DNA from 2 places in the Butyricicoccus sp. OF10-2 genome. Region 2 is predicted to be linked to the other one. Evidence: riboswitches for the same ligand, from Rfam matches in the RefSeq annotation. Region 2 holds a riboswitch; the other holds the start of a gene.

Region 1 (15,864 bases), on a different contig from region 2:
GCCGTTCTCGGTGAACTGCGAGAGGTAGTTCTTGCGCGGTACCGAGTTGACACGCAGCGTGCCCTTGGTGCCGACGATTTCGCTCTCAACATGGCTGCAGGTTGCGGTGCGGCCTACCTGAATGTAAGCGGTGGTGTTGTTATCGAACTTGGTCAGCGAGAAACCGTTGTCGTAGTCGTTGTAATCTGCCAGACCGGTGCAGACATAAGCATCGCCGGTTGCAAAGGAATCGACCGGATCGCCCTCGAGGAACCAACGTGCAAGGTCGGTGTCGTGGCTGCCCATCTCGATGAACCACGGAACGTAAATGCCCTTCTTAACGCCCTCCAGATGTGCCTCAAGCACGCTGGACGGGTCAAGCGATACGCCTTTGAACAGAATCGGCTTGCCGATCGCGCCGGCGCGGATCTTCTCCTTCGCCTCTGCGTAGGACGGATCAAAGCGGCGCATGAAGCCAACCGTAAAGCACTTGCTGCCGTTCTCGGCTACGGCCTTCTCGATCTCCTCACAGTCCTCAAGGGTCTTAGCCAGCGGCTTTTCGCAGAAAATATGCTTCTTGGCCTTGCAGGCTGCCAGACACGGTGCCTTGTGAGCATCTGCGCCGGTTGCAACAACGATTGCGTCAACCTCGGGATTGTTTACCAGCTCGTCTACATTGGTGTAGCCATACGGTACGCCGAATTCCTCCTGAAACGCCTTGACCTTGCTCTCGGTGCGGGCGCAAACCGCTACAACCTCTGCGTGAGGATTACGCTGCAGGCTGGTGGCGTGCATTCTGCCCATCATACCGATGCCAACGATACCGAAACGAATCTTCTCCATTTGTAATCCTCCTTATCAGATACCTGCGGTTTTCTTGATATACTCGCGTGCCATCTTAGCATACTCGAGCGGATTTGCCTTTGCCGGGTCCTGCTCGGCCTCTACGATGAACCAGCCCTCGTAGTGTGCATCGTGCAGAGCCTTGAATACGCCCGGATAGTCGACGCAGCCGTCACCCGGAATGGTGAAGCAGCCTTCGAGTACCGCCTTGCGGAACTTGAAGCCCTCGGCGTAAGCCTTTTCCATCATGTCGGGACGGATGTCCTTGAGGTGAACGTGGCCGATACGCGGGCCGAACTCCTTGGCTGCCTTGACGGCGTCCTCCTTGGAGAAGGTGAAGTGGCCGGTGTCGAAGCAGAGGTAAACATAGCGCGGATCGGTGTTGTCCATCAAGCGCTTGGTTTCCTCGAAGGTCTGTACAACCGTTGCCATATGGTGATGGAAGCACAGCTTGAAGCCGCGGTCAGCAGCAATCTTGCCCAGCTTGTTCAGACCGTCGCACAGCTTATCCCACTCTTCGTCGGTGGCGATCGGCTTGTTGTCACCGAACATCGAGCACTCCTCTGCGAACAGGCAGCGGGTCAGCTCGCATACGTTGATGCGGCTTGCACCGACAGCCTCGAGGAAGTCCAGCTGCTCGATAAATGCCTTTTCGTTCTCCTCGTAGGGGGTCGAGCACAGGAAGCTCGAGAACCACTGGGATGCAATCTTGATGCCGCGCAGGTCGAGTGCCTTGTTCAGTACGGCCGGGTCGGTCGGGAACTTGCCGCCAACCTCGGTGCCCTGAAAGCCTGCCAGAGCCGCTTCGGAAACCATCTGCTCGAAGGTGAGCTCACCGCCGAGCTGCGGCATATCGTCATTCGTCCAGCCAATCGGCGCGATGCCGAGTTTTACGTTGTTAAACATGATTTGCTACCTCCCTCAGCATTTTTCCCAAGTGCCCGACTTAACAGACTTGAGAACTGCGTTGATAATACCGTCAACCTTGGCGCCCATCTCGAAGTCGCAGATGTACTCGCCGCCGTGCATAGCCTGCATCAGTGCGTGAGCCTGCAGGGTCTTCATGTCGTCGAGGCGATCGCGATGCCGCCTGCCGGCTGGAAGTACTTGAAGCCCTCGTGCTGCGGGTTGAGCAGTACGGTGCGGAAGCCGCAGTCACGGCCGTTGTCCTTGTCAGCGTCAGCCTTGAAGTAAACCTGAACCTCGCACATGCGCTCCAGATCGTATACTACCGAGCCCTCGGTGCCCTGAATCTCGTAATAGAAGTAGTTCTTGCGGCCGGTTGCAACACGAGAGGACGAGAAGTCACCAATTGCACCGTTTTCATACTTAACGAGGAAGGTGATGAGGTCGTCGTTCTCAACCTTGCCCATCTCGGTGCTGCCTGCCTTGATCGGACGCTCCGGAATAACGATGGACTGTACGCCCAGAACCTCGCTCATGTCGCCCATGATCATCTGGGAAACGCTCAGCAGGTGGCTGCACAGGTCGCCGAGTGCGCCCGAGCCTGCCAGCTTGTTGATGTGACGCCATGCGATCGGAATGGACGGATCGAGCAGCATATCCTGATCGTAGGTAGCGTGTACGCGCATGATCTTGCCCAGCTTGCCGGACTTAACCAGCTCTGCAACGTACTGGTTTGCCGGGTTCATGATGTTGGAGAAACCGCAGTAGTTGACTACGCCCTTTTCCTTAGCCAGATCAGCCAGCTCGCGGGACTGCTCAGCAGACAGAGACAGCGGCTTCTCGCAGAAGACATGCTTGCCGTGCTCCAGAGCAGCCTTTGCCATCTCGTAGTGCATGCAGTTCGGGGTTGCAACGTCAACCAGGTCGATTTCGGGATCGGTGACAACGTCCATCCAGTTGGTGGTGTAGCGGTTGTAGCCCATGTTCTTGGCGAACTTTGCTACTGCATCCTCGCTGACGTCGCTTACCAGCTCAAATACCGGCATATCATCGCCGAAGATCATGCGTGCGTTGTGGAATGCGGTGGTGTGGGCCTTGCCCATCCAGCCAGCGCCGATCAGACCGATTTTAATTTCCTTGCTCATAAGTTTTTCCTCCTCAAAAAATCTCAATACTCTTGTTGGATTTTATCGAAAACGCCTTGTGCGTTTCTTACAATGTGAATAGATGAATGGTTTCCGGGGGCCGGCTCATTATCGAGCCAGACCGATCGGAGAGAACAGCGCGTAGACGCAAAGCATCAGGATGAAGCAGGTCAGCGCGGCGGGTTTTACATACTTCCACGGGGTCAGGTCAACAGCCTTGGAATCCTCGAGGATGAAGTCGGTAGCACGGGGCTTGAACTTGCCGATGAGCAGCATCAGTGCCAGGTCTACCGGGAACAGTACCGAAAGAACATACAGGTAATGCACATTCAGCGGCAGGAACTTGGAGATCGAGTACAGGATGACGTGTACGACCAGCGTAATTTTCGGTGCGCAGGCCGGAACGCGTTTGGTGTAGAAGCCTACCAGCACGATCGCGAGGATCGGCATGGAGTAGAAGCCGAAGCACTCCTGCAGGAAGTCATACAGACCGGACGGTGCATTGCTGACGAACGGCGCTACGCAGATGGATACGATCGCAAGACCGGTACCAACACGCTTGCCTACTCTTACCAGATGAGAGTCGCTTGCGGTCTGGTTGAACAGCGGACGGTGGAAGTCCAGCGTGTAAAGCGTTACACAGCTGTTCAGTGCCGAGTTAAAGGACGACAGGATCGCACCGAACAGAACCGCTGCGATGATGCCGAGCAGCCAGTTCGGAACAACCGTGGTGATCAGAGACGGGTATGCCAGGTCGCTGTTTGCCAGGCCGTCTCCGAAGAAGCGGTAAGCCAGCAGACCGCAGATGGTGATGAAGAACGGGTCCAGCAGCTTGAGGAATGCGGTGAATACAGCACCTCTCTGTGCCTGTGCCAGATTCTTGGCAGCCAGCGTGCGCTGGATGATGGACTGGTTGGTGCACCAGTAGAACAGGTTGTTGAACAGCATGCCGAGGAACAGAACCGGCCACGGAATCATCGGAGGCAGAGCGTTCGCCGGATTGACCGCGTTGAACTTTTCCGCCGGAACATTGGTGATGAAGTCCTGAATGCCGGCAAGGAAGCTGCCGTTGCCGAGGATGCAGATGGACAGGATCGGGATCAGCAGACCGCCGATCAGCAGACCCACGCCGTTTACGGTGTCGGATACCGCAACTGCCTTCAGGCCGCCGAAGATTGCGTAGATGGAACCGATAACGCCGATTGCAACACACAGGATCGCAATACTCTGATAAGTGGTGATGCCGAACAGCTGATCCAGATGGAAAATCTGGTTGAAGGCCAGCGCACCGGAGTACAGTACGGTCGGCAGGTAAGTAAGCATGTAGCCGAGCAGGAACAGGAACGAGATGATCTGCTTGGTGGTGCGGTCAAATCGAACCTCCAGAAATTCCGGAATGGTGGTGATGCCGGCTTTCAGATACTTCGGCAGGAAGATCAGTGCCAGCGCCAGCAGCGCGATACTTGCGTTTACCGACCAGCTCATGGCGCCCATGTTGGTTGAGTAGCTTTGTCCGGCCTGTCCGACCAACTGTTCGGTGGACAGGTTGGTCATTTCCAGTGAACCGGCGATGACCAGGCCGGTCAGTCCGCGTCCTGCAAGGAAGTAGCCTTCCTTGGTGGACAGGTTCTCCTCCTTGGTCTTGTACCATGAGATCAAGGCCACCAGACCGGTGAAGGCGATGAATGTTAAAATGATAATCAAATGTTTCAACCCCTCTTCTGAACAAGAAAATCCTATTATATTGTAGAATTTCCTATTCTTGTTTTTTCTTTTCCCTTTGTCTTTTTAACTCAAAAGAAACTATTTTTTGCGTTTTTGTTCGTTTCCCTTTCGTTGTACCTATCATATATCAAATTCTCACATTCATCACTACACAGGATAATAATAAAATATCAAAATTTTATACTTTTTATCAGTATCATTTTTTGATATAATTGTATAAGAAAAGCGAATGACTGCATTTCCATGCCATGATATGGTACAAAAAAGGAGTTGACACCAATTATGCTTAATGATATGGGTATTCTGGCAGATTCTGTCCGCTATTACCACGATGCAGATGCCTTCACCGCGACTAACCTGTACCATGTTCCGCACGCAGGCAGCTACCATTGCGACGAAACATACGGTATGCAGCGTAATTATCTGGATATCTGCCAGATGCTTATTGTAGATGAAGGCGAACTGTCGGTCACCTACCGCGGTGAAACACGCACCGCCGGTCCCGGCAGCCTGATCCTGCTTGACTGCAGAGAACCGCACAGCTATCACGCCCTCACACCGATTCGCATGCGCTGGTTCCACTTTGCAGGCAACGGCAGCACGGCCTATACACATCTTATCCTCAATACGCACGGGTTCATCCTGCCCACCGGAAGCAATGCCGAGATTGAGGAATGTGTCCGCCGCATCATGGTCTCGGTGCACCAGAACCAGCCCAATCCTCATATTATTTCCCTGACGATCAACAAGCTGCTCGTTCTGCTCGTGCTCGTGCTCGGGGAAAAGAAAAAAAGCGATCTCGAGATCGCCATTCAGGACTCAGCCGACTATATGACGTACAATTTTGCGGACAAATCGCTCTCCATCGAACACCTGTCCCAGCGTGCTGCGCTCAGCACCTGCTACTATATGCGTAAGTTTAAGGAATACCAGTCAGCAACACCGCATCAGTTTTTGCAGACTGTGCGTCTGAGCGCCGCAAAGCAGCAGCTGCTCACCACCTCGCAGAGTATTGAGACCATCGCAGATAACTGCGGTTTCTCCAGTGCTTCGCACTTTATTATGGCCTTCCGCAAGAGCACCGGCATTACCCCACATCAGTACCGCACCCAGTGGAAATAAAAAGCACACTCTCCGTACTGCGTCCACCGGATGAAACGATCGCGTGTACAGACAGGCAAGCGCAGCGCAGCTGTGCTATCCGAACGGTGATATTCATCAGATTGCTGCACGAAATATCGTTTTTATGACGCGAATTGTATAGCAGACCAATCGCGTACTTATACAAATTATGGTATAACCATCAAAAATCAGGTACATACACGGTGCCTGAGAGATAGGCAAACCCAGCGAAAGATGGGGACGCAAAGCCGGAAGAGTCTAAGGCGGCGAACGCCGCAATGACAGCCGGTTGTAAGCATCAGCGAAGACGCTGTTAACCTCTTCTGCGCTTTATTAGGCAGAAGGAGGTGTACGCCGTCAAAAGAATATGGCAAGCTGATTCGCGGTGCAATACACTGCTCGCAGAGCAAGTAAAACTCTGCCCTTTTGTGCTGTTCCAACAAAGATATAAAAACGCTTTCAAGTCATGAGTAGCCATGTCTTGAAAGCGTTTTTTATTTAAATTTGAAGCCGTTAAGACAGATAAAATGAGGAGGGAAAGTTATGAAAAAATGATTGTTATCGACAATAGTATCATTGTGTTTGTTTCTGACAATGGCGCCGACTGTGGCGTTTGCGGCGGTCGCAGAACTCGAACGCGAGTACATCCTCCAGCGCCAGCGCGAGGGTATCGCCATTGCCAAGACAAAGAGCCAGTACACCGGACGCAAGCCGATACCGCTGTCGGACAACTACGAGCGGGTTGTTTCCCGATGGCGTGCCGGAGAGATTACCGCAATCGAGGCTATGTGGCAGACTAGACTTAAACCTAACACCGAGTTCATGGAAAACGGTCTGGAGGCCGAGCTGGACGATCAGCTGGGCTACAACCGGTATGACTACAAGAACAAGGACACGGATAACGGCCGGAATGGGCACAGCAGCAAAACCCTGCGCACCAGTTTTGGCGATGTAGAGGTATCTGTGCCGCGGGATCGCAAGAGCGAATTTGACCCCAAGGTGCTGAGGAAAAATCAGACCAGCATCAGCCAGGACATCGAGGATATTTTCATTGCCTGTACGGATAATTTGACCGGTTTTTCTGCGGCGATCGAGGCGGTCTATCCCAAGACGGAAATCCAGAACTGCATCATCCATCAGCTTCGAAATTCCAGCAAATATGTCTCCTACAAGGATTTGAAGGCACTTATGGCTGACTTGAAAGCAGTCTACGCAGCGGTAGATGAACCGGCTGCTTTGGACGCGTTAGACACGTTCGCAGAACACTGGGACAAGAAATACCCCAAAATTTCTCAGTCGTGGAGGGATAACTGGGCAAATCTCAGTACCTATTTCAAGTTTCCTCAAGAACTTCGGCGGCTGATCTATACGACCAACACGATTGAAGGCTTTAACCATCAGCTCAGGAAGGTAACCAAGTCGAAATCCGTGTTTCCGACCGATGACAGTCTTTTCAAAATGCTGCAGCATGAGCCGAAAACCTGTAAACGCTGCACAGTATGCGCTCAGAAACGGAGGAACAGCAAATGATTACGAATGAGTACGGCATCCACACCTTTTCACTAAAATTACAATGCAAATATTCCGAAATCCAGAATATTATCGAACAAAACGAGTGCATTTGTACCGGCAAAGGGAAATTAGGACTTTCGTCGTATTACCAGATGCCGCAGTTCAAGTCCATCGACGTTGAAATTCACTTAGGGCAATCCATCTCGCATCCGTGCTGGCTGATACTGATTGTCAACCCGTCTTCTCTGCTCGCCAGTACCTATGAACCGACTGCATTATTTCAAGCTGACGAAAAGTCTGTACAGCAGATAAAGCACCGTCTGCGAAATATCCTTGATAAAATCGGCATTGACCGGCGGCTCAAAGGGTTTAAGCTGTCGAGGTGTGATTTGACCTGCAATCTGTATTATGACCGCAAGGCGGATGTTCAAGATCGTTTGGATATTTTCAAGAAATCCTTTCCTATCCTCCACTACAGTGCGGTTAAGTTCGGCCAATATTCAAATTCCAATGAAAGATTCAAAGGCGCCAATAAGCATTCATCGAGTTAACGTACTGGAAATGGTTCGGATAAAGGCTTGTTTCAGGGTGCTTGAGTCTGCTTAGACAGCATGATTTGACGTTTGATCGCCAACATTAGAATAAGCATACATGAATTAAAGTGAAATGCGTTTTCACCTATGTTGATGGAGGTTTTCTATGCCGAACGATGAAATCCTGACCGTAAAAGAAACCGCAACCCTGCTCAAGACCACGCGCCAGCAGGTGCGCAAGATGATCGCAAATGAAGAACTCCCGGCCGTAAAGGTTGGCCGGGAGTGGAGGGTGCTGAGGGCGGGGATTATGGAGTTTTTTTGAGGTGAATTTGTAAACATACCTATTGGGTCATGTAGCCGTATATTTTCCGCATCAACACATCCAGATAAGGTTTTCTTTCGCGCTGTAGAATATAATTTGATCCTGTGGAAGATGAAGAGTTTGGCTGATATATTTTCGCTGATGTTCCCGATTGGCAATCTGAGCTGCCGTCAGAGATGTGCTATATCGCGAGATTGGCGCTGCTTTATCGGCGCAGTTAATCGCAATAATCAAACGGGAACATGATACAAGGACAGCATTGACTGAAACAATGCTAGATCGTTAGCATAATCTCTTTGATCCGAGCACAGCACATATACGATACAGATGCAATGATGCAATATATCTTTCAAGCATCAAATTCCACACACAGGATCAAAAATGATCAATCAATGCGAAATGGCAGGAGCACTTCATTCATGCGTTCAATATTCTGTACGACGCTGTCCTTGCGGCGGATAGCGAGGCTGACATAAAGCGTGTCGATGAGGGAGAACTGCGCCACGCGCGGCGACACGAAAAGCTGCTCGGGCGAATACAGCTCAAGGCAGATGTCGCTGACCTCTTTGAGCGGCGTATCCGGATAGCCGGTGATGCCGATGGTCGGCGCGCCGCACTCCTTCGCGGTACGCACGGCCGACACGATTTCGCGCGTCTTGCCGGTATGCGAGATGGCGATGACCGCCGTATCCGGGCCGCATTGGCTCGCCTGAATCTGCATCAGGTGCGAATCGGTCAGCGAAACCGCGCGGATGCCGATGCGCATGAGGCGGATGTAGAAGTCCTCCGCGATGGTGCCGGACGCGCCGACGCCGAGGATGAGGATATTCTCCGCCCGGTTGAGCACCCCCACCGCCTGCTCGATTTTCTCGAAATCAAGCAGCTGGAGCGCCCGCTCGAGCGTGTCGATATTCCGGCTGAACACATTCTCCGAAATGGTCGAAATACTATCGGTTTCGGACAGATCTTCAAAAATCGTGCGCACCGACTTAGGAGAATATTTCGCCAGCAGCAGCTTTACCTCGCTGAAGCCCGCGCAGCCGACGATCTTGCAGAATCGAATAATACTCGACTCCGCGATATCAAGCTCGGCCGCCATCTGCTGAATGCTGATCGAGGTAATATGTACCGGATCGGCTAAGATATAGTCCGCAATCCGCTTTCCAACCTTGGATAAAGTCGAATACTGCGACTGAATTGCGGCATAAACGTTCTTGTCCATGCAATCACCCTGCACTTCCGCATCATATAGTAATTTCATTGTATCACAAAACATCGACCTTGTGAAGAATGCACAAAATTGAATATTGTTCTTTTTACAATATGATTTATTGAATTTTATTCCGCTCAGTGCTATACTTGTAGATGTTCGGTGGAACGGACTTCCACTGAAAGGGTATAGCGAGAGACGAGTCCGGACAACGTCTCAAAGGCAGACCCACTCCCGATGCGCCCGGCGCACGGACGGTCTGTATCGCTGCAACTGGTAAAAGAAAAATAAAAAAGGACTGAGCAAAACCATGGGCAAATCCAGCAACCCGACTTTCGCGGGTGATAAGGAATTTGAGAAGATCCATCTCAAGGAAAAGTTCTCCTACGGCCTCGGCGATGTTGCCTGCAACGTTGTCTACGCCCTGACCACCTCGCTGCTGATTTACTTCTACACCAACGTAGTCGGTATCTCGGCGGCTATGATCGGTACCATCATGCTGTTCTCCCGTTTCTTCGATGGTATTTCCGACGTACTTATCGGTCATCTGGTTGACCGCACGCATTCCAAGCACGGCAAATCCCGTGCATGGATTCTCTGGATGATGATTCCGTACGGCATCGCAGCCATCCTGCTGTTCACCGTTCCGCCCGCAACCCCGATCGTCAAGGCATCTACGTTTTCATCACCTATAACTTCTGCACCACCGTTGTCTACACCGCACTCAACCTTCCGTATGCAACGCTAGCTACCCTGATGACCCGCGATACCGACCAGCGCGCCGTTGTCAACCTGTTCCGTACCGGTATGTCCGCCCTCGGCAACATGGTCATCACCGCCATTACCTTCCCGCTGGTTACCCGTCTGGGTGACACCCAGCAGGCATGGATCGAGGTTTCCATCCTCTACGCCATCGTTTCCATCATCATGCTGTTCATCTGCTTCAAGAACTGCCACGAGCGCGTCAAGGAAGAGACCAAGACCAAGGACGGCAAGAACGTTCCGCTCTGGATGGGCATCAAGCTCTGCGTCACCAACAAGTACTTCATCATGTTCTTCATGCTCGCTGTGTTCCTGTCCTTCTATGAGGCAGTTACCGGCACCTGCAACGCATACTACGCACAGTACATTCTCGGCAACCGCGACCTGCTCGGCGCACTCGCATCCTTCGAATCCATTCCGCAGATCGTCACCGTTCTTGTTCTGTCTCCGTTCATCGCAAAGTTCGGCAAGCGCAACGTAGCGCTGATCGGTGCGATCGTCGCCGTTATCGGCACGGTCTCCCTGTTCATCAACCCGAGCGCCCTCAATCTTGCACTGTTTGCCTGCGTCATGCGCGGCATCGGCAAGGGCTGCTTCCGCGGCGTAAAATACTCCATGCTGGCTGACGTTATCGAGTACGGCGCATGGAAGAGCGGCATCCGTGTACAGGGCCTGATGGTATCTGCTACCACCGCCGGCCAGAAGTTCGGCTCCGGCATGACGAGCGCGATCTTCGGCGCCTGATGAGCCTTGTAGGCTTCGCCGGCACCGCAACCATCAATGCCGCACAGTCTCAGATGCTCATCGCCATCTACATCATTGGCAACATCATCGCTTGGGGCGGCATCGGCGTTCTGCTGATCTTCTACAAGCTCGATAAGATCTATCCGCGCATTATCACCGAGATGAAGCAGCGCGAAGCTGCCGAAGCAGCAAAGACGACCGCAAACGCCTGATTTTCCCCCGCACTCCCTCATTTTTACGCATCATCTTTTTCTTCCCTTATATGGAACAGCCGGCGGAGTCAAGCATTCCTGCCGGCTGCCCCCATATTCTACCGCAAATAAAATTCTGTAAATATCCACCATTTATATGAAAGGCGTGTAACAAATGGAAACCCTGTCCTACGAAAAACGCATCGAACTCGGTAATCTCGTCCCGGCGCTCGGCCAGTTCAAGGTCATGGAAAAAATCCCGCAGTATCAGCAGTGCGAGGTGCACAACCTCGTGGATGCGCCCGCCGAGGTGCCCGAAACGCTGCGCCACGTTGTATTCAACATCGAGCGCGGCCAGACGCTTCACGAAACCATCGACTTTCTCAATATGTGCCCCGACCTCAAAAACATGGACATCATCTACGCCAACGAGCTGGATGACGGCGCGGTCCGCTCGGGCAACTGCAACGTTGCCTACGAAATCGCGAAATCCATCGGCATGAATTACGCCTACGGTCTGGAGTTTATCGAGCTGGTAAATCCCGAGGACAACAAGGGCTTCCACGGCAACGCCCTGTTCTCCCGCTGGCCCATCCGCTGGGCGAAGGTCGTCCATATGCCCGAGCAGTACAACTGGTACTATGACCGTCAGAAGCGTATCGGTGCGCGCGTTGCCATCGTCTGCTCGCTCGACATCGGCGGACGCGAGGTCGGCGCGGTCAGCGTTCATCTGGAGAACCGCGCGGACAGCGAGGGCCGCGAAGCGCAGATGGCAGTCGTATATGATGAGATCAAGCGTTCGTTCGCGCCGGACACACCGGTCATGATCGGCGGCGATCTGAACACCAATACGTTCGACGGCAACGACATTCCGGGCTTCACCGCGCTGTTCAACGACCCGGAGCGTCTCTCCAAGCATATGGAGCACGTTGAGCAGTACGAGCGCGTTCTGCCGCAGGCGGAGGAAAACGGCTTCTCCTACCGCGAGTTCAGCAGCATCGAGGGCACGCGCCGCAAGCCGATGCCGGGCGGCAAGAGCATGCTGCTCAAGCTGGACTGGCTGATGGCGCGCGGCATGGAATGCGTCGATCACGGCACGATTTCGACCGAAACGAAGGACTGCACCTGGGCCGAGCCGGGCAGCGCGCTGGCGAAGTTCACAGGTCCCGAGCTGTCCGACCATAACGCCTGCTGGGCAGACTGTCGATTCGCAAAGTAAATACTGAAATCTATTGTAGAAAGCTGCACACGCTGCATACATATTGGCAGCGTGTGCACTTTTTATCGAGTGAGGAGAACCTACATCAAATGAGTGGAATGATACAATACCTGCGCGAACTTCATTTCGCCTCGGTCGTAGTGCGGCTCGCCCTTGCGATGCTGCTCGGCGGCTGCATCGGTCTGGAGCGCGGACGCAAGCGCCGTCCGGCCGGTTTCCGCACCTATATGCTCGTCTGTCTTGGCGCGGCGCTGACCGTGCTGCTCAGCCTGTACGAATTTACCATGGTGACAGGGCCGTGGTCGGATATTTGCGCAGAGATCGGCATAAAAACCGACGTTTCGCGTTTCGGCGCACAGGTCATCAACGGCATCGGCTTTCTGGGCGCAGGAACCATTCTCGTTACCGGCCGCCAGCAGGTCAAGGGCCTGACCACTGCCGCTGGTCTGTGGGCGTCGGCCTGCACCGGCCTTGCGGTCGGCGCAGGATTTTACGAGTGCGTGCTCATCGCATTCGCGATGATATTTCTCAGCATCCGCCTGTTCCCAATTGTGGATGCGTACATACAGGAGAACGCGCGTGACATCAATCTGTACATGGAGTTCCATTCGCTCGGGGACATCAGTACCATCATCAATCAGCTGAAAGCGCAGAACGTGCAGATCTACGACATCGATATCGAGCGGAACAAAAGTGGCGAGGCGCTGCACCCAAGTGCGATCTTCTCGATCCGCCTCAATGAAAAAATACCGCACACGCAGCTTCTCTCCGATCTGGCGGAGCTGGACTGCCTTTGCGTGATCGAAGAGCTGTAAGGAGTGGACTGCTATGTTATCTGTTTTTGACGGCCTGCGCGACGTGACGACGCTTTCCGTGTTCGTGCGTCTGGCCTGCGCGCTCATCTGCGGCGGCATTATCGGTATCGAGCGCTCGTACAAGCGCCGCCCGGCCGGCTTCCGCACGCACATCCTCATCTGCATCGGCGCGGCCATCACCACGCTGACGAGTCAGTATCTGTATCTGAATATGCACTATTTTACAGATATGGCGCGCCTCGGTGCACAAGTTGTTGCGGGTATTGGCTTCATCGGTGCGGGCACCATCATCGTTACCAAGCGGCAGCGCGTCAAGGGTCTGACCACGGCGGCTGGTCTCTGGACCTCGGGCATCATCGGCCTCACCTTTGGCGGCGGCTTCTACGAGGGCGGCATTCTCGCGACCGTGTTCATCATGCTCGCCGAGCTTGTGTTCTCGCGGCTGGAGTACCGTGTGTTGGAGCACGTTCCCGAGATCAATGTGTATATGGAATATGAGGATAAAACGTGTCTGGACGATGTGCTGCAGCTGTACCGCAGATGTGATGTCAAAGTGCTGAATATCCAGATCACCCGTGCGGCGGAAAACGGTGAGCACAATGCCTGTGCCATCTTCACACTGCGCCTGCCGCGCAGCTGCACGGTAAACCGTCTGATGACACTGGTCGGCGAGCGTAAAGGCATCATGTCGGTCGAGGAACTGTAAAACGGAAGAACGCAGAAAGAGGCTGACGAATCTGCGCTTTCAATCGAATGGAATTCGCGTCTTATGTCACAATTTTTCGTCTCTTTTGTAAAAACGAAGTGTACATCCCCACTTTTACGAAAATTACACAAAAATGAATTTCTCTATTGAATACGCGTTGCAGTGCGAGAACTTTTTCTGTTTTTCCTTCATTTTTAACTATATATTATAGATATAGAAGCTCCTGAGATATTCTCAGGAGCTTACTTTTTGTCAAAAAGGAGGAAGCAAAGATGTTCAACAATCAAAAATTTCTGACACGTGGCGTGGAGCGCGAAATTCCCGCATGGCTCGTCAACCTCATGTGGCACATAGTCTTGACGATGGAAGTGCCGAGAAAGGATTACCTGCAAGTGTTTATCCTTACCACAACGCCAACCGGTCAGCACATCGTCTACGAGCAGGAACAGCCGCCGTATCGTTACGAGCTTGAAGTGGAATGTCCGGACGCGGTGGACGCGAAGGTGTTCGTGATTGATGACCGGACATATTCCACTATGCTGCTGGCGGATGAATATTAAAACCCTACAAACGAAACGGAGGAACAACCAATGCAAGAGACAAGAATTTGTGCAAACTGCGGTGCAGAACATCCGATTGAAGATATGTTTGAGGTAGAAGGCGACTGGCTCTGCGAGGACTGCGCCGACCGTTTAACCGTCATCTGTGACCACTGCGACGAACAGATTTATGCGGAAAACGCCATCGAAGACGAGCATTATTCGCTGTGCCACGACTGCGACTGCATCATCCGCACCTATAGCGCCTACTACGATGACGACGGTCGCACCTACTGCGAAAGCTGTTAGGACGATCACGAGGGCGCGATTCACGAGTATAACTATATGCCCGACCTCGTTTTCCACGGCAAGGGTCTGCGGCACTTCGGCGTAACACTGGAAATCGACAACGGCGGCACAGACCGTTACAATGCCGAAAAATTGTTGAACATCGCCAATGCAGACGCGGAGAATTTATACATCAAGACGGACGGCAGCTTGGACGATGGTTTGGAACTCGTCACGCACCCAATGACGCTTACATACCGTTTGAACGAAATGCCGTGGGCGGCGGTGCTCCACAAAGCACAGGAAATGGACTACCTCAGCCACGCCGCTGGAACCTGCGGTCTGCATGTGCATATCTCGCGTCTGGCGTTCGGCTGCACCTACGTGCAGCAGGAAGCTGCGATTGCACGGCTTTTGTACTTCGTCGAAAAGTTCTGGGCGGAACTCTTGCGATTCAGCCGCCGTACACAATCCCAGATGAACCGCTGGGCGGCGCGATACGGCATGAAGCTTACGCCGACAGACCAGATGAGCCACGCCAAGAACTCCTGTGCCGGACGCTACACGGCGGTAAACCTGACCAATTCGGATACCGTTGAAATCAGAATGTTTCGCGGTACGCTCAAACTCAATACCCTCAAAGCCACCTTACAGATGGTTAACCATCTGGTTGAGGTGGCTGTTGCTATGTCCGACACCACTGTACAGGAGCTTAGTTGGTTTGATTTTCTGGACACCGTGCATGAACCAGAGCTGATTCAGTACCTCAAAGAGCGCCGTTTGTACGTCAACGAACCCGTAAATGCAAGCGAGGAGGAATAATATGTGCAGTTTATTCGGCTTAATCGACTTTAAAGAGTGCCCGAGCACTCACACGAAAAACAAAATCCTGAATACGCTGGCGCGTGAATGTCAGGTGCGCGGCACGGATGCAACCGGCATCGCCTATAACTTCAAAGACCGTCTGCGGATTTACAAGCGCCCGATTCCCGCTCGAAAGATGAAGATTCACATTCCGAACGGCGTGAATGCGGTTATGGGGCATACCCACATGACAACACAAGGCAATGCGCAGTTTAACCAGAATAATCACCCGTTCCTTGGTCACGTTGACGGCAACAGCTTTGCTCTCGCGCATAACGGCGTGCTCTGGAATGACAAGGAACTGCGCGCAGAAGAAAACCTTCCGCTGACAAGCGTGGAAACGGACAGCTATGTTGCCGTTCAGCTCCTTGAACAGCAGAAAACCCTCGACTTTGACAGCCTGCAATCCATGGCTGAAGCAGTCGAGGATTCATTT
Region 2 (15,864 bases):
CTCCTCGAGTGCAAGGCTCAAGGTTGGTATTCAGTACAACGGCGGCAAGACTGTATTCTATGATTGCCCGAGCGGCAAGGATGCTTCCTTCTCTCTCGATAAGGGCAACGGCAAGTACACCGTAACGCTGTACCGCAACGTTTCTGGTACGTCCTATCAGCAGGTCGAGTCCAAGTCCATGAACGTAACCGTTAAGGACAGCTACACTCCGTATCTGGTCTCCACTTCCGAGGTTCAGTTCTCCAAGGGTGATACGGTATCCGCTAAGGCTGCTGAGCTCTGCAGGAACGCCAAGACCGATGAGGCTAAGGTTATCGCCATCTACAACTATATGGCAAGCCGTTATACTTATGATAACAAGCTGGCGAATGAGATCACCAGCGGCACGATCACCAAGTACATCCCGGATACCGCCGCTACCCTGAAGGGCACCACCGGTATCTGCTACGATTTTTCCTCGCTGTTTGCAGCAATGTGCCGCAGCCAGGGCATCCCGTGTGCACTGACCAAGGGTTACGCCGGCTCTAGCTACCACGCTTGGAACAAGGTAAACCTGAATGGCAAGTGGTATCAGATTGACCTGACCTACGCGGTTACCCGCAGCGTGAAGAACGCAAAAACCCTGCATGACTGTGTATCTCCGCTGACCTACACCAGCACTAGCGATGCGCTTGCAGTAGCTGCGGCTTAACACTTTTTCATTTCATTTTGTATGCAAATGGTCCTGATGGGATATGTTTATGCCCAATCAGCGGCGATTTCTTGCATAAAAAACGATTCCGGATTGAAACTCTTCTTCGTTTTTACAGTATTTGCTTGTTGTTCGCGGGCATTTATGGTATACTAAAGAAGAGGATCCGGAGGATTTCTGTCCTGCGCAGGCAAAGGGCTGTGTATGCAGTCCGGCGTGTCTGCCGACAGAAAAGATCGTAAAATTCTGTGCATGACTTCCGTAAAGGGGTACAGGTACAGACAAAGGCACAGCCGGTGAAAACCGGTGTCGCAAAGCTAAATGGGCCTAAACGGAAGACTTTCTTCCGCATGGCAGCCGGCTGCCAAAGGTGCTTTATACCCCCTTGCAGAGCTATGCGCGCTGTAAAGGGGGTATTTTATTTGGAGGTTGAAACTGCATTGCATTCTGAGATTATCGCAAACCCACAAACACATGATCTGTGCGGCTCGTTGAGGAGCAAGTTGTACAGACAAAGGCACCATCGGTGAAAGCCGGTCTCGCAAAGCCAGGGGCCTAAACGGAAAGTCTCTTTCCGCATGGCAGCCGGTTGCCAGAAATACATTTGCAATCCCTCTCGATCAGCATGCACGCTGACCAAGGAGGTATTCCTATGTTAAAAAAGAATATGCGTAAACGTCTGCTCGCAGGAGCACTTGCGACTATCATGGCGCTGACCATGTGCCCGACCTGGGCGCTGGCCGGCGATGAAGGCATCACCACCCTTCCGTCACCGGAAGACCAGATGCCGGTTGTTGACAGTACTCCCGCAGAAGACACCATTCAAAAAACTCCCGATGCTGAGACCCAAGGACAGACTGAGCCTCAGGATACTGCACAGGCAGGACAGATTGAGAATCCGGATCCTGCACAGGCACCGTCCGGCGGTACGGACATCGAGGAGACTGGCAATAATAGCAGTTCCAATGAAAATGATTCTCAGAATAATGATGCAGTAAGCAATTCTCCGGCAAATGAAATTGCAACGACGAGCGGTAATAGCGATAACGCAGTTGATGTTTATGCCAATAAGGTTCAGACCATCGAGGCTGAATATTGGCTGACCAACCGTCGGGCAGTCGGTGACGATGGCAACTCGATGACCATCAACGAAGCTGTTGTCGGCAATGGCAAGGCTGTTACCGACCTCGCACCCGCTGAGCGCGAAGCAACTGCAGACGCGGCCTACAACACCGTTTTCTGGCAGGCTCGTGTGCATGCCAGCAACAAAAAGCAGACTGACTAGGGTGGCGATGACAAGACCGCTAAGGGTACCGAAATCACCAATATTCGCTACAACGACGGTCAGCTTGAGTATCAGGCAAAGAATTCGCCTAAGTGGACTGCATTTGCTGAAGGCTCTCAGCTTGTATTCTACTATCTGATTCGCACTGAGTATTCTCAGATGGTTCAGATTGACGTGTCCGACTGGACTGTTAATGCTGAACCGAACTGGATACAGTATCCTGAACGCCGCAGCGTAACTTATCAGGTTATTATTAAGGATGGTCTCGATGCTGGTAAAGAGCTCCGCAGTGAGACGTTCTGGTACAATTCGGCCGTTAATGTTTCTGCGGTACGTGTTCGTCAGACGGAGACTGCGGATTACATGATTGATAGTGTAGTACTTGACCCGGAGGGTCTCGGAAAGCCTGAGAAGGTAAATGGTGAGTATCAGTTTAGCCTTGATCTTGCTAAGGTTACGAATGACGAGCGCAATGCTACCGTTAAGATTTATGTTTCCGCAACTTCTCATAATTTGACTTATGATGCGAACGGCGGTACGCTTGCTGACGGCAGCTACAGCAAGGATAAGGTTTACCCCAAGATGGAGCTGACGCTTCCGACTGATGCAGAAATTACTCGTGAAGGCTATAGGTTCGACGGTTGGTACGATGAAGCAAACAATAAGCCGTACCAGACTGGCGATCGGATGCCGAATGCAGACCTGACTCTGTACGCAAAGTGGACGCCGAAGTCCTACAAGGTAATCTACCAGAATGAAGATGAAACCACGTATGAAGAAGAGTCTCACGATGTTAATTCTGAGGTATCTGTAAAGAAAGACTATCCTGAAAAGGACGGCTTCACCTTTACTGGTTGGACGCTTGAGACGGAGGGTGTAAAGATTACTGACGGCAAGTTCACCATGCCTGCACATGATGTTATCTTTACTCCGAACTACGTGAAGAATCCGGATCCGGAGTATAAGTACACCATTAACCAGCATTTCTACGATGAAAATGGTGACGAGATTGCCGACATGGCTTTCTCGAAGAAGGGTACTGCTGTTAAGGGTACGTCGATTGCGTCTCTCTACGCGGACTATGCGAAGAACCAGCAGAACTACGTTTATGTTCCGTCTATGACCACGATTACCCCTGCTTCGCAGGACGGTAGGCTGGTAGAAGTTGTAACCATTAACCTCCACTACTACCTTGACGCCAAGGGCGACCGGGAGAAGCCGGAAGAGAAGGGTGACGGCATCCCGGACGCATGGGAATACCGTCTGACCTTCAAGGTTGTAAACGGCAACTGGAACAATGACACTAACGCTGGCGTTATCGTTTACGTTCCGTTCAATGACGCAAACGGCAACGCAATCGAAAAAGTCGTTATTCCGGACGGTATTCCGACTGCTGGCGAAAAGCCGGCTGCTGGTTACTGCGAAGGCAAATGGGATACGACCCCTGTTGTTGGTGCGACGGTTGCAAACGACACCGTATTCACCTACACCTACGCTACTGTACCGAAGTACGCGTACGCCATCGAGCACTACAAGTACAATCCGACGACTGAGAGATATGAAATTGTCGAAGCTGATACCGAAACCGGTACTGCAGCATTGAATGAGACCATTACTGCCAAGTCGAAGGGTTACACTGGTTATGTGCTGAATCTGCATGCAGATGGTTACCTTGCAAGCGGTACGGTGACTAAAAATGCAGATGGCACTGTTCCGAAGCTGACGCTCAAGCTGTTCTATGATCCTGACACCAAGGGCGATTCCAAGGATCCCGAAAACAAGGGTGACGGCATTCCCGATCGTTACCAGTACAAGGTAACCGAAAAGGTAGTAAACGGCAAGTGGGACAGCCACACGAAGGATAACAAGGACATTATCTTCTACGTTTCCACGATTAACATGGAAACTGGCAAAACGGTTCAGCCGAAGCTGGTTGAATCCAACATCGCACAGGCAGGCAATACCCCGGACGCTGACTATCGTGCTGGCAGCTGGAATGTTGAGCCGAAGGTTGACATGGAAATCAAGGCTGACACCGTCTTTACCTACACCTACGCAAGAAGATCTTCTTCCGGCGGCGGTGGCGGCGGCGGCCGCAAGCCCACCGTTACCATTCCGGATGATGTACCGACCGGTCTGAACGGCGATGACCACTATGCTTACATCGTAGGCTATCCGGACAGCACCGTTCGTCCTCAGAACGGCATTACCCGTGCTGAGGTAGCAACCATCTTCTTCCGTTTGCTCACCGATGAGACCCGCAATGCAAACTCCACCAAGTCCAACAGCTACTCCGATGTAGCAGCCGGCGCATGGTACAACCACGCTGTTTCTACGCTGAGCGCTATGGGCATCGTGAAGGGCGACAGCCAGGGCAAGTTCAATCCGAATGCGCCGATCACCCGTGCGGAGTTCGCTGCGATCGCAGCTCGTTTTGACGACAAGGCCAACACGACCGCTGTTGACTTCAGCGACATTGCATCCCACTGGGCAAAGAACGAAATCAGCGCCGCTGCCAACAACGGCTGGATCAACGGTTATACCGACGGCACCTTCCGTCCGAATAACAAGATCACCCGTGCTGAGGCGATGATGCTCGTAAACCGCGTCCTCAAGCGCCTTCCGGAGACTGCAAAGGATCTGCACAACGACATGATCAAGTGGAGCGACAACTCCGATACTTCCGCATGGTATTACCTGGCCGTACAGGAGGCTACGAACAGCCACTATTACGACATCAAGGGAAACAAGCACGAGAAGTGGAGCAAGCTGCGCGAAACTCGTGATTGGACCGAACTGGAAAAGTAAATACTTTCCTATAAGGGCGAACGAATCCCCCGGCCATTGGTCGGGGGATTTTATTGCGCTGATAGTTTTTTCTAAAGGAAACAAATTTCGGCAAATTTTTCTTGTTAAAATTATAACATATTGTCCTTGTGGTTTTTATATCATAGGTTCATAATAGGGATTGCCGAAAGGGAAAAAGAGGAATTCCAAAAGTAGGCTTTTCGGTGATTTTTATGCGAAAGTCATGCTTTCGCAGCCGGTATAGAGGAGGAGATAATATGATCAGCTTTATCGTATGCTTATTATTATTGATCACCGGCTATCTTACTTATGGTAAAATTGTGGACAAAACCTTTGGCCCGGATGACCGGGAAACGCCGGCAGTTCGCATTAACGATGGCGTTGACTACGTTGTCATGCCGCAGTGGAAGCTGTTTCTGGTACAGCTGCTGAACATCGCCGGCCTTGGCCCGATCTTCGGTGCCCTGCAGGGCGCCCTCTGGGGCCCGGTCGTATTCCTGTGGATCACATTCGGTACCATTTTTGCCGGCGGCGTACACGATTACTTCTCCGGCATGATCAGTGAGCGAAACGACGGTGCCTCCATCGCAGAGGTTACCGGCAAGTACCTCGGTCACACCATGCAGAATATCATGCGTGTGTTCTCAGTTGTACTGTTGATCATGGTCGGTACGGTATTTGCAGTCGGCCCGGCCGGTCTGATCGTTACGCTGTGCAAGAGCAACGGTGTGTCCGGTGTGCTTTCGACCACGCTGTTCTGGCTGATCCTCATCCTGGTTTACTATTTTATTGCAACTTTTATTTCGATCGATAAGATCATCGGTAAGGTATACCCGCTGTTCGGCATGTGCCTGATCATCATGGCGGTCGGTGTTATCATCGGTATCTTCACCAACCCGAATTACACCATTCCGGAGATTTGGTCTCACCTGTACAATATGCACCCGTCCGGCACGCCGATTTGGAGCTTTATGTTCATCACGGTTGCATGCGGTGCAATTTCCGGCTTCCATTCCACGCAGTCGCCGCTGATGGCGCGCTGCATGAAGAACGAGAAGCAGGGTCACTTCGTATTCTACGGCGCAATGGTAGCCGAAGGCATTATCGCACTGATCTGGGCGGCAGCCGGCTGTGCTCTGTATGAGGTCACCGGCGGTCTCAACACCGGTCTGGCGGAAGCGCTGGCAGGCGGTCAGTCCGCAGCGATCTATGATGTATGCTCCAAGACTATGGGCGGCGTTGGTATTGCTCTGGCCATGATCGGCGTTGTTATCTGCCCGATCACTTCCGGTGATACCGCATTCCGTTCCGCTCGTCTGACGCTGTCCGACTGGTTCCACATGGATCAGAGTTCGTACGCAAACCGCCTGAAGCTGTGCATCCCGGTACTCGGTATCGGCGCTATCCTCGGCATCGGCAATGCAACCGGTCTGATCGACTACACGGTTATCTGGCGTTACTTCAGCTGGACCAACCAGACGCTCGCTATGATCGTTCTGTGGGCAGCAGCTATGTACCTGTTTACCGAAAAGAAGAACTTCTGGATTGCAGCTGTTCCGGCTACGTTCATGAGTGCAGTTTCCTGCACCTACTTCATCCTCGCACCGGAGTGCCTCGGCAGCCTGTTGAACAGCAAGACAGCGGACGGCACGGTAATTTACAATACCGCAGTGGCGTACCCGATCGGTATTGTATTCGCGGCACTGCTGCTCGCACTGTTCATCCGTGCGACCAAGAAGCGCGGCGCAAAGAAATCTGCTTGAATATAATAGCATTGCTGCAGCCGGCCGTTCCTTTGTGCGGTCGGCTGCGGCCATCCATAACGATAATTGCGGGGTGACGGAAAATGTTGAAACCTTATCCGCTCAGCGCGGGACGTATTGATGACGCGTCGCTTGCCGAGGATAAAAAAACCTGTCGGAAAATCGGTCCGTGCGGCATCGGCAGGCATGCCCTCTATTTGAACAGCTTTTTTATTGACCGGCGGTATTATGTTCCGTTTTCCATGGTAACGCGTGTGTACAAGCGCGTTGCGATGAGCAAGGGCGGCTTTTCCGGCAAGGGCATTTTCGCCACGCTGTCCTATCTGGTCGTGGAGTTCGACGGCGGACAGAAGGTGTGCAATTTCAAGTACGAGCAGCAGGTCGATGATTTCCTGAGCGTTATCCGAGCTGAGCACCCGTCTATTCCGTGTGTCAGCGCGGCGGCCGAGCGGCGCATTACCGAGGAGAAGACCCGCCGGGAGGAAGAGGAGCGCAATCGTCCGCCGATGAGCGCACAGGCGGAGGAAACCGTGCAGGCACTCAATAACGCAATCGACTATCTGGAGCGCCGTCCTGAGCTGACCGAACGACTGAGCGCAGCCGCAAAACGCCGCCGGAACTTTCAGTGCACGAACGGCAGCTACCGCTGGGCCGCTATGGCGATCACACTGCTTGGATTTGCGGCGCTGGCTTACGGTATCGTTTCCTTCGTGCGTCACGGCTCGTTTTCGATTTATTTTACGCTGTTCGGCCTTGCCGCGATATTTACGTTTGCAGGCTTCAGCGTCCTGCCGACAGCACGCAACAACCGTACCTCCATCATGCAAAATGATGCACAGGCACAGGAGAAAATGCAGGCTTACCTTGCGGACTATCTGAATTTCCCGCTGCCGGCCCGCTATGCACATCCGGTTGTGCTGCGCCGCATGCAGCGTGCCGTCATGGATGGCCGCGCAGTGACCGCTGCGCAGGCGCTCGACGTTGTGAAGGTTGACCTGAAGGCGCTGAATGCGGATGTCACCGTCTCGCAGGAGGAATACGATGAGGTTGTCGCCATCAAGTCCATGTTCCTCAATGCGGAGTATCAGTAACAATCAGATGATACAACTATCCCTCCCGGTTACTGCCCGGGAGGGATAGTTCGATTTGGGCGGTTCTGCTTTCATGATAAGAGCTTATTCTGTAAGCGAAAAGGACATTCCCGAGGGGTGGGAATGTCCTGCGAAAAAGAGTATCGATATGATCTGATTTACGAGCACAGTCCGCATTTTGCACATGCAGACGGTGTGGCAGCGCAGCCGCCGAGGGCTGTCTCGCGCAGCTCGATGGGGATGCGGCGGCCGACCGCATACATGGTATCGAGCATTTCATCGAACGGGATAAACTGGTGAATGCCCGCGAGCGAGAGCTCAGCGGCAACGAGTGCGTTGGCTACACCTGCCGCGTTGCGGTTCTGGCACGGATACTCGACCAGTCCGCCGACCGGGTCGCAGACCAGACCGAGCATGTTCATCAGCACGGTGGAGGCCGCGTCAAGGCACTGTTCAGGCTTGCCGCCCATGAGCTCGACAGCTGCGCTGGCCGCCATTGCGGAAGCGATGCCGACCTCAGCCTGACAGCCGCCGACCGCGCCTGCAACGGTTGCGTTGCGCATGGCGAGGTAGCCGATCGCACCGGCGTTGAACAGGGCGTCAATCAGCCGTTCGTCCGAGATGTTGTAGCGGTCCTGCAGGGCAAACAGCATACCCGGCAGAACACCGGCGCTGCCTGCGGTCGGTGCTGCGACAATCAGACCCATAGAAGCATTTACCTCAAGTACTGCCATCGCGTACTGCGCCGCTTTGTGCAGCACATCCCCGCAGATGGAGCGGCCTTTGGCCGCGTGCTGCGCCAGTTTTTTTGCTTCGCCGCCAATCAGGCCGCCCATGGACTTGACCGGCGTTTTGAGCGGTGTCAGCGCGGATGAGCGCATGATTTCAAGCGCCCTCTTCATACGGTGCGTGACCTCATCACGCGTGGTTTCGCCCAGCTGGCACTCGCGGCGGCGCATGATCTCGGAGATGGGGAGCTGCTGCTGCGTGCAGAGTGCAAGCAGCTCGGATGCGTTTTTGAAATCCATAATCTGCTCTCCTCCTTACGGTTCGATGATCATGACGTCGTGGACGTTGGGATTGTTTTTGAGCGGTTCCTCAATGCCCTCGGGGAAATGACCGTCCGACTCGACGATGGTGTAGGCGGTGTTGCCCTTGGACTCGCGGAACAGGCGCATGAATGCAATGTTTACACCCTTGTCGCTGAGCACCTTGGTGATGTGCGCCACGACGCCCGGCTTGTCCTGCTGAACGACGATGACCGTGCTGTATTCACCGGTAAAGTCAACCTCAACGCCGTTAATGCGCGCGATGCGGCACTTGCCGCCGCCGAGCGACTCACCGCGGATGGTCATTACCTGACCAGCGGCATTCTCCATGCGGATGTCCACGGTGTTCGGATGAACATCGGTCTCGGTCTCACACGGCGTGAATGAGTAGGACAGACCGCGCTCGGTCGCAATCGAAAACGAATTGCGGATGCGGGTGTCATCGGTCGAAAAGCCCATGATGCCGCCGAGCAGTGCGCGGTCAGTGCCGTGGCCGTGGTAGGTCTTGGCGAACGAGCCGTACAGGGTGAAATCCACCTTTTTAAGCGGCGGCGCGATCATCTTATGCGCCAGATACGCGATAACGGCGGCACCGGCGGTATGCGAGCTGGAGGGGCCGATCATATTCGGTCCCAGCACATCAAAAACACTGATAAAGGACATAGGGGATTCTCCTTACTGAGCGGAGGATTTGCAGATAAACCGGCGGTAGATGGTCTCTACGATCACACCGATCGCGTTGTCGCCGGAAACATTGCAGGCGGTGCCGAACGAGTCCTGCGTGATGTACAGTGCAACCATGATGGCGCAGATCGGGCCGCTCGGGTCGCCGGCCTCGGTGCCGAAGATCATGTACAGGAAAGGCAGGGCGGTCATAATGGAGCCGCCCGGCGCACCGGGAGACGCCACCATGGCAATGCCGAGCGTCATGATGAACGGGATAACGGTGCCGATGGAGATGGGCAGCTGGTTCATCAGGCAGACTGCGGTAGCGCAGGCGGTAATGGTGATCATCGAGCCTGCCATGTGGATGTTCGCGCACAGCGGAACCGTAAAGTTGCGGATTTCCGAGGAAACGCCGTCTGCCTCAGCGCACTGCAGGTTGACCGGAATGGTAGCCGCAGAGGACTGGGTGCCCAGTGCGGTTGCGTAGCCCGGAATCTGGTTGCGGATGAGCGTGAACGGGTTCTTGTGGCTGACCAGACCTGCAATTACGAACTGGATGCAGATGCAGATCAGGTGCATGATGATAACAACGATGAATACCTTCCACAGAATACCGAGGATAGCAAAGGTCTTGCCGGACTTGGTCATATCGGTGAACGTGCCGCAGATGTAAAGCGGCAGCAGCGGAATGATGACCTTGTGCAGTACGCAGTCAATGATGCCGGAGAAGTCGGAAACGCCGTTGTACAGCGTGTCACCGATGGTCTTGCCGCGCAGGCTGGACATGCACAGACCGAGCACAAACGCCGTAACAACAGCGGACAGCGTGTTCATCAGCGCCGGGATTTCCAGGCTGAAGTACGGCTCCAGCGAGTTGCCTGCGGTTGCGGCGATCTTGTCGAGCGCATCTGCACTCATGAAGTGCGGGAACAGGGTGTCGGCTACAAAGAACGAAGCCGAGCCTGCGATCAGGGTCGAGCAGTAGGCGATGGCAACCGTGATGAGCAGCAGCTTGCCCGCGCCGCTCTTGAGGTTAGCAATGCCCATGGTAACATACGCGAGGATCATCAGCGGGATGATAAACGACAGGAACTGGCTGAAGAACGACGAGAGCGTTACCACAAAGCGGCAGAAGCCTTCCGGCAGGAACTGGCCGAACAGGATGCCGACAATAATGGCGATGATGAGCTTGGGCAGTAATCCGAGTTTGAATTTTTTCTTTTCTTCCATTTCTTTTTCCTCCTTTTTGGCGGGCAGCACCAAACAATTTGAACTGCGGCACTTTGCGGAAAGCGCACTTGTTCGGTTATGCGGTGTCACCCTTTGCGGCGCAGACCGTTTGTTTGCCCCTCTGTGGTCTGCTGCCGTGGAAGTCTGCCGAGATTTTTGCCTCCGGACACAAAAAGAACCGCCTATTTTAGGCGAAATGCAGTAAAATAGGACGCGGTTTTTGTGTAAAAAGGATAAATAAAAAATCTGTGGTAAACCTCCAATTTCTTTCTTGACCTCTTTGCAGATTTAGTATATTCTGTTTAATGGGTTAAGTCAAATTCATATATTTTATCATTTCGATTCAAAATATTGATAATATAGGGGAGAGAGGGAAATCCATGGAGCTTCGGCAGCTTGCAACCTTTATTCGAGTAGCACAGTTTAAGAGTTTTTCACGCGCAGCAGAGAGCCTCGGCTACTCACAGTCGGCGGTAACGGTGCAGATACGCCAGCTGGAGGAGGAACTGGACACGCGTCTGTTCGACCGCATGGGAAAGCGTATCGCGCTGACCGACACAGGCGAGCGTTTTCTCAGCCACGCGTGCGATGTGATGAATCAGGTCAATCAGGCGCGTATGTCGGTCACATCCACGGCAGAGCTGCGCGGTTCGCTGCATATCGGCACGATTGAGTCGCTTGCATGTCTTAAGCTGCCGACGGTGCTGCATCTGTACCGTAAATTCAACCCGAAAGTGTCTATCCGTATCACGGTCGGTGAGCCGGAAGAATTGATTGAGCATATGGAACGCGGCGAGCTGGACATGATCTATGTGCTTGATGAGCCGCTGTACAGCAACAACTGGAACAAGCTGATGGAGCAGCGCGAGGAGATCGTATTTGTGGCGTCTGCATCGCTGCGCGAGAAGCTGGGCGGAAAAGAACTGACGATTGAGGAACTGCTTACGCAGCCGTTTTTCCTCACCGAGCAGGATAACTATCGCCGTGTACTCAACCGCCGTCTTGCCGCGCGGCGGACCATCCTTACACCGTCGCTCGAGTGCGGCGATACCTCGCTGCTCATTCGCATGCTCGAGATTGACCGCGGTGTATCCTTTCTGCCGTGGTACGCGGTCGAGAACAGCGTAAAAGAGGGAAGGCTGATCCGTTTATCGGTCGAGGACTGCTATATTTCGCTCTACCGCCAGATTTTCAGCCACAAGGAAAAATGGCGCACACGCGAAATGGATGAATTTGTCCGCGTGGCAAAGCTGGCGGACGAGGAAGAATAAGGGCATATAACAACATCCCACTTGCTGAAGCACAGCAAGCGGGATGCTTTTTTATTCCATGACCGCCTGCACTACCCAGCGGGTTGCGTGCCCGTTGCCGGTGCAGGTGGAAAGTGTGAGGATATGGTCGTTTACGGTCGGTACTGCGCCGGTACGGATCACCGACAGGGAAACGCCTTCGTCAATGAAGGTTTTTTTGATCGTTTCGTCGGAAAACGCACTGTAATACGCGGTTCCGTCAAGCGATGCCTCATAGGCCGCGTAGATTCTGTACGCATGGGTTCCGCTTGCATTGGTCACATATACCTGCGGATGTGCCTGCAGGAAATCTTGCTTTTTGTAGTGCTTCAGCGCGGCAAACATCGAGCCGTTGTTCATCCGGTGACCGTACACGATGGTGTTAAAGCCGCTGAAATCGGCAGAGCAGCGGCAGTCCATGAAAATCGCGCCGACTGCGCTGCTGTTTTGGTTCCAGGTGTGTGTCAGATAATAGTCGTTGTCCGTGCCCTGCACCAGCGGATAGGAAATCTCGGTGCCCGGAATGGCAATCCAGCCGATGACATCACTGTTGACCTGCTGCAGAGCAGGCAGGTCCATCTGCTCCAGCGCCTGCGCATACGGGTCGGCAGACGGAGCGGGTTCGGGTTCGGTCTGCGTTTCCTGCTGCGGCTGTTCGGTTGGCTGCTGAACGGTTTCCGTTTCCAGCACTTCGGGTATCGCGGCAATCTCGGAAGCCTCGGCGTAGGCTTCATCACCTGCACGGTAGCTCGCCATCTGGCGCACCAGCATGAATGCGCTGACGGCAAACACCGCTGTCAGAAAAAACAGTATCATAGTCTGTATTTTGGGCTTCATGTGCTCACCTCGTTTTTTGCATAATATTATAGTATATCTGATTTAAGTTGTAAAATTGGATATATTTTATTGATTAACAGAAAAAATTATATCTGTCAGACGCATCGATACTGGATATTTCGTGCAGATTTTGATTGTTTTTACACGCCTGACCGCGCGTTTCAGCACATTGTACAATCGCATATCAATAATTTCTACGTTTTGTCGATATAGTATTGAAGGCTTTCTGCCAAAATGTATCCTTTTTTCGTACCCTCTGTATGGTAAGCTATACCATACAGAGAGAACACCTCGCCTGTCGCGGATACGGACCACCGGCGAGGAGGATATATTTCCTGATTTCATGATAAAGGACTGAGTAGTATGAGCAAAAAGTTTACAAGGCTGATGGCCATTCTGCTGTCGCTTAATCTGACGTTCAGTACGGGTACTTTTGCCGCATTTGCGGCTGAAGCGGAAGACGGCAGCACCGACACCGGTTACTCCGAGAGCGGCGATCCCGCAGCATCCGCTCCGGAAGCGGAGAACGGCGGTACAGAAAGCACACCGGACACGAGCAGCCCCGCTCCGACAGAGGCACCGGCGAGAACGCCGAGCCGTCTGCACCGAGCGAGCCGTCTGCACCGGGCGAGTCTGCATCGCCGAGTACATCTGCATCGCCGACCGAGGCGGCACCGTCCGTACCGGCACCGTCCGCACCGGCTGAGAAAGCGCCTGCGGCTGAGATTCCGGCAGAGGAGAAGCCTGCTGAAGAAAAGCTGGTTGCGACCTATGCAGTCACCGCGTTTACGCAGGACAGCATCCGGTATGATGTTTCCTCGGGCGATGCCGTTGTTACCGGCTGCGCAGACAGCGTGACCAAGCTGGTTATTCCGGAAACCGTAACCTATGACGATAAGGAATACAAGGTTGTCGGCATTCAGGATCATGCGTTTGACTGGGCAAATCACCGCAGTCTCGCACTGGAAACCGTTGATCTGGGCGGTCTGCCGCTGGAAATCGGCGAGTATGCCTTCCGCGGTCAGAAGTCGCTGACGACTGTTGTCGGCATGGATAATATTACCGCAATCGGCAACTATATGTTCACGGCATGCTCGGCGCTGACTTCGGTCGCTGATCTGTCCAAAGTTACTTCTGTCGGTATTCAGGCATTTATGAACTGTTCTTCGCTGACTACGCTGGAAGGCCTGAATTTCTCCGCACTGACGAGCATTAGACAGGAAGCCTTCAATAATATGAAGTCCTTCTCGCTGGAGCTGGGGGAGCATACCTTTGATGCGCTCGAGTCTCTGGGTGTCCGCGCATTCGCTAACATGACGGATATTACTGGTAAGGTTGTTCTGCCGGAACGCATTACCGAAATTCCGGAAGGTGCATTTTTGAACACCGGAATTACCGGCGTTGACTGGTCTCATATCACGGCCATCGGCACGAGTGCGTTCAGCAACTGTAAGGGTCTGACCGAGCTGCATTTGCCGGATTCTGTTACGTCGATTGGAGAACGCGCATTCGATGGCAGCGGTCTGACCGGAGAATTACAGCTTCCGAATTCGGTCACTTCGATTGGAAATTATGCGTTTAGGGATGTCAAGATTGAGGGCAATCTGGTTCTGCCGAATGCGCTGACTTTTCTGGGTATCTATGCATTTCGCGGCACGGCCATCAGCAGTGTTACGTTCCCAAGCACGCTGAAAAATATTGGCAACTACGCATTTTACAGTTGCTCGAATCTTTCCGGCACGCTGATCATCCCCGAAGGGGTTGTTTCCATCGGTACGGCAGCGTTTACGGGAACCGGTATCGAAAAACTGGAGCTTGCCGATAGCGTACAGACCATCTCGGCCGGTGCATTCAGCACCTGCACCAAGCTGAATTCTGTGCAGATTGGCGAACAGGGCAAGGGCAAAAGCCAGCTGCAGACCATCGACAGAAAGGCATTTAACAACGATACCAATATCACCTACTTCTATATTGAAGCATGCTCGGCAGATGTTGCGATTGACTCGAATCCGCTGACGATTCCTGCCGGTGTTGCTGTAAAGTTTGCGGTCACTGTCGATGGCGCAAATATCCGCGAAGGCGAAGAAAGCACGCTGCAGCAGGCCGTTGACGCGGCAGAGGGAAACACCACCATTACCGCAAACAAGAGCTTCATTGTAGACAGCACGGTTACGATTCCGTCCGGCAAGACCATCACGCTGACCGATGAAGGCAAGGGCCTTTCGGTTGTGTTCAAGAACGGCTTCGCCGGTCCGGCTTTCCGCGTGGAGCAAGGCGCGGCGCTGATTCTGGACGGCAGCTTCAATTTCTCATGCTTCCGCATCGCTAACGGCTCGTTTGCCGAGGTAAACGGCGCAATGACGCTGAACGGCGGCACGATCACCCGTATGAGCCTGAGCGGCTCGAACATGGGTGCGATTACGGTGGACGGCGGCTCCTTCACCATGGGGAACGGCGAGCTCAGCAGCATTTCCGCTTCGTCCGCAAACTGCGGCGCGGTTTATGTGAAGAACGGCGGCAAATTTGCCATGAACGGCGGCAAAATCACCGGATGTATGTTCAAGAACCAGTATTCCGGCGCGGTTGCCCTCGCAGACAGCACCATGACGATGACCGAGGGCACGATTTCGGGCAATACCGCATCGGAGTATAACGCGGCAGGCGGTGTACTCGTAAACGGCACTTCGTCTCTTGCCATGAGCGGCGGCACGATTGCAGACAACACGGCAAAGCGCGGCGGCGGTGTATGCGTGCGTGAGAACGGCAAGTTCACCATGTCCGGCGGTACGATTTCCGGCAACAGCACGGCAGTCGATTCCGCTACAATTCAGCAGCCGAATGCAGGCGGCGGCGGTGTCTTCGTAGAGGACAACGCATCGTTTGAAATGACAAACGGCACGATTACCGGCAACAAGACCAACGGCATGGGCGGCGGCGTTGCAACGGCCGTTCTGAGCGAGAATGACACGGTTGGCGGCGGCTGGTTCCACATGACCGACGGCACGATTTCGGACAATACGGCATCCTGCGGCGGCGGTGTATACAGCTGGTCCGGCAGAAACCGCGTTGTACTCGAAGGCGGCAATATCGTGAACAATACGGCGTATCGACAGGGCGGCGGCGTTTACGTCAGCCATGCACCGTGGTCGATCACG

The links. A riboswitch is a leader RNA that binds a small molecule or an ion and turns the genes downstream of it on or off. The one in region 2 is predicted to bind cyclic di-GMP.
Region 1: linked by a shared signal. The riboswitch ahead of DXB00_RS18195 (transposase) and the one ahead of DXB00_RS08835 (hypothetical protein) in region 2 are both predicted to bind cyclic di-GMP.

Annotation. Positions count from the first base shown of each region.
Region 1 is NZ_QUMC01000017.1:3,430-19,293, forward strand. It holds gene DXB00_RS09730 (Gfo/Idh/MocA family oxidoreductase) at 1-822, opposite strand, end outside; gene iolE (myo-inosose-2 dehydratase) at 838-1,728, opposite strand; gene DXB00_RS16680 (hypothetical protein) at 1,744-1,887, opposite strand; gene DXB00_RS09740 (Gfo/Idh/MocA family protein) at 1,884-2,873, opposite strand; gene DXB00_RS09745 (solute:sodium symporter family transporter) at 2,982-4,577, opposite strand; gene DXB00_RS09750 (helix-turn-helix domain-containing protein) at 4,881-5,720, shown strand; cyclic di-GMP riboswitch class I at 5,928-6,017, shown strand; partial or broken gene DXB00_RS18195 (transposase) at 6,507-6,725, shown strand; gene DXB00_RS18200 (IS256 family transposase) at 6,720-7,250, shown strand; gene DXB00_RS09760 (hypothetical protein) at 7,247-7,783, shown strand; gene DXB00_RS09765 (helix-turn-helix domain-containing protein) at 7,932-8,090, shown strand; gene DXB00_RS09770 (MurR/RpiR family transcriptional regulator) at 8,476-9,312, opposite strand; gene DXB00_RS17730 (MFS transporter) at 9,611-10,048, shown strand; gene DXB00_RS17255 (MFS transporter) at 9,985-10,806, shown strand; gene DXB00_RS09785 (hypothetical protein) at 10,806-11,018, shown strand; gene DXB00_RS09790 (endonuclease/exonuclease/phosphatase family protein) at 11,173-12,216, shown strand; gene DXB00_RS09795 (MgtC/SapB family protein) at 12,306-13,031, shown strand; gene DXB00_RS09800 (MgtC/SapB family protein) at 13,045-13,737, shown strand; gene DXB00_RS09805 (DUF960 family protein) at 14,010-14,297, shown strand; gene DXB00_RS17260 (hypothetical protein) at 14,328-14,585, shown strand; gene DXB00_RS09810 (hypothetical protein) at 14,622-15,386, shown strand; gene DXB00_RS09815 (class II glutamine amidotransferase) at 15,388-15,864, shown strand, end outside.
Region 2 is NZ_QUMC01000014.1:51,312-67,175, reverse strand. It holds gene DXB00_RS08840 (transglutaminase-like domain-containing protein) at 1-691, shown strand, start outside; cyclic di-GMP riboswitch class I at 968-1,060, shown strand; cyclic di-GMP riboswitch class I at 1,198-1,288, shown strand; gene DXB00_RS08835 (hypothetical protein) at 1,344-1,976, shown strand; gene DXB00_RS08830 (S-layer homology domain-containing protein) at 2,136-4,784, shown strand; gene DXB00_RS08825 (carbon starvation CstA family protein) at 5,042-6,547, shown strand; gene DXB00_RS08820 (ATPase P) at 6,631-7,638, shown strand; gene sdaAA (L-serine ammonia-lyase, iron-sulfur-dependent, subunit alpha) at 7,797-8,666, opposite strand; gene sdaAB (L-serine ammonia-lyase, iron-sulfur-dependent subunit beta) at 8,682-9,350, opposite strand; gene DXB00_RS08805 (dicarboxylate/amino acid:cation symporter) at 9,363-10,583, opposite strand; gene DXB00_RS08800 (LysR family transcriptional regulator) at 10,964-11,854, shown strand; gene srtB (class B sortase) at 11,906-12,709, opposite strand; gene DXB00_RS08790 (hypothetical protein) at 13,073-13,567, shown strand; gene DXB00_RS08785 (leucine-rich repeat protein) at 13,564-15,864, shown strand, end outside.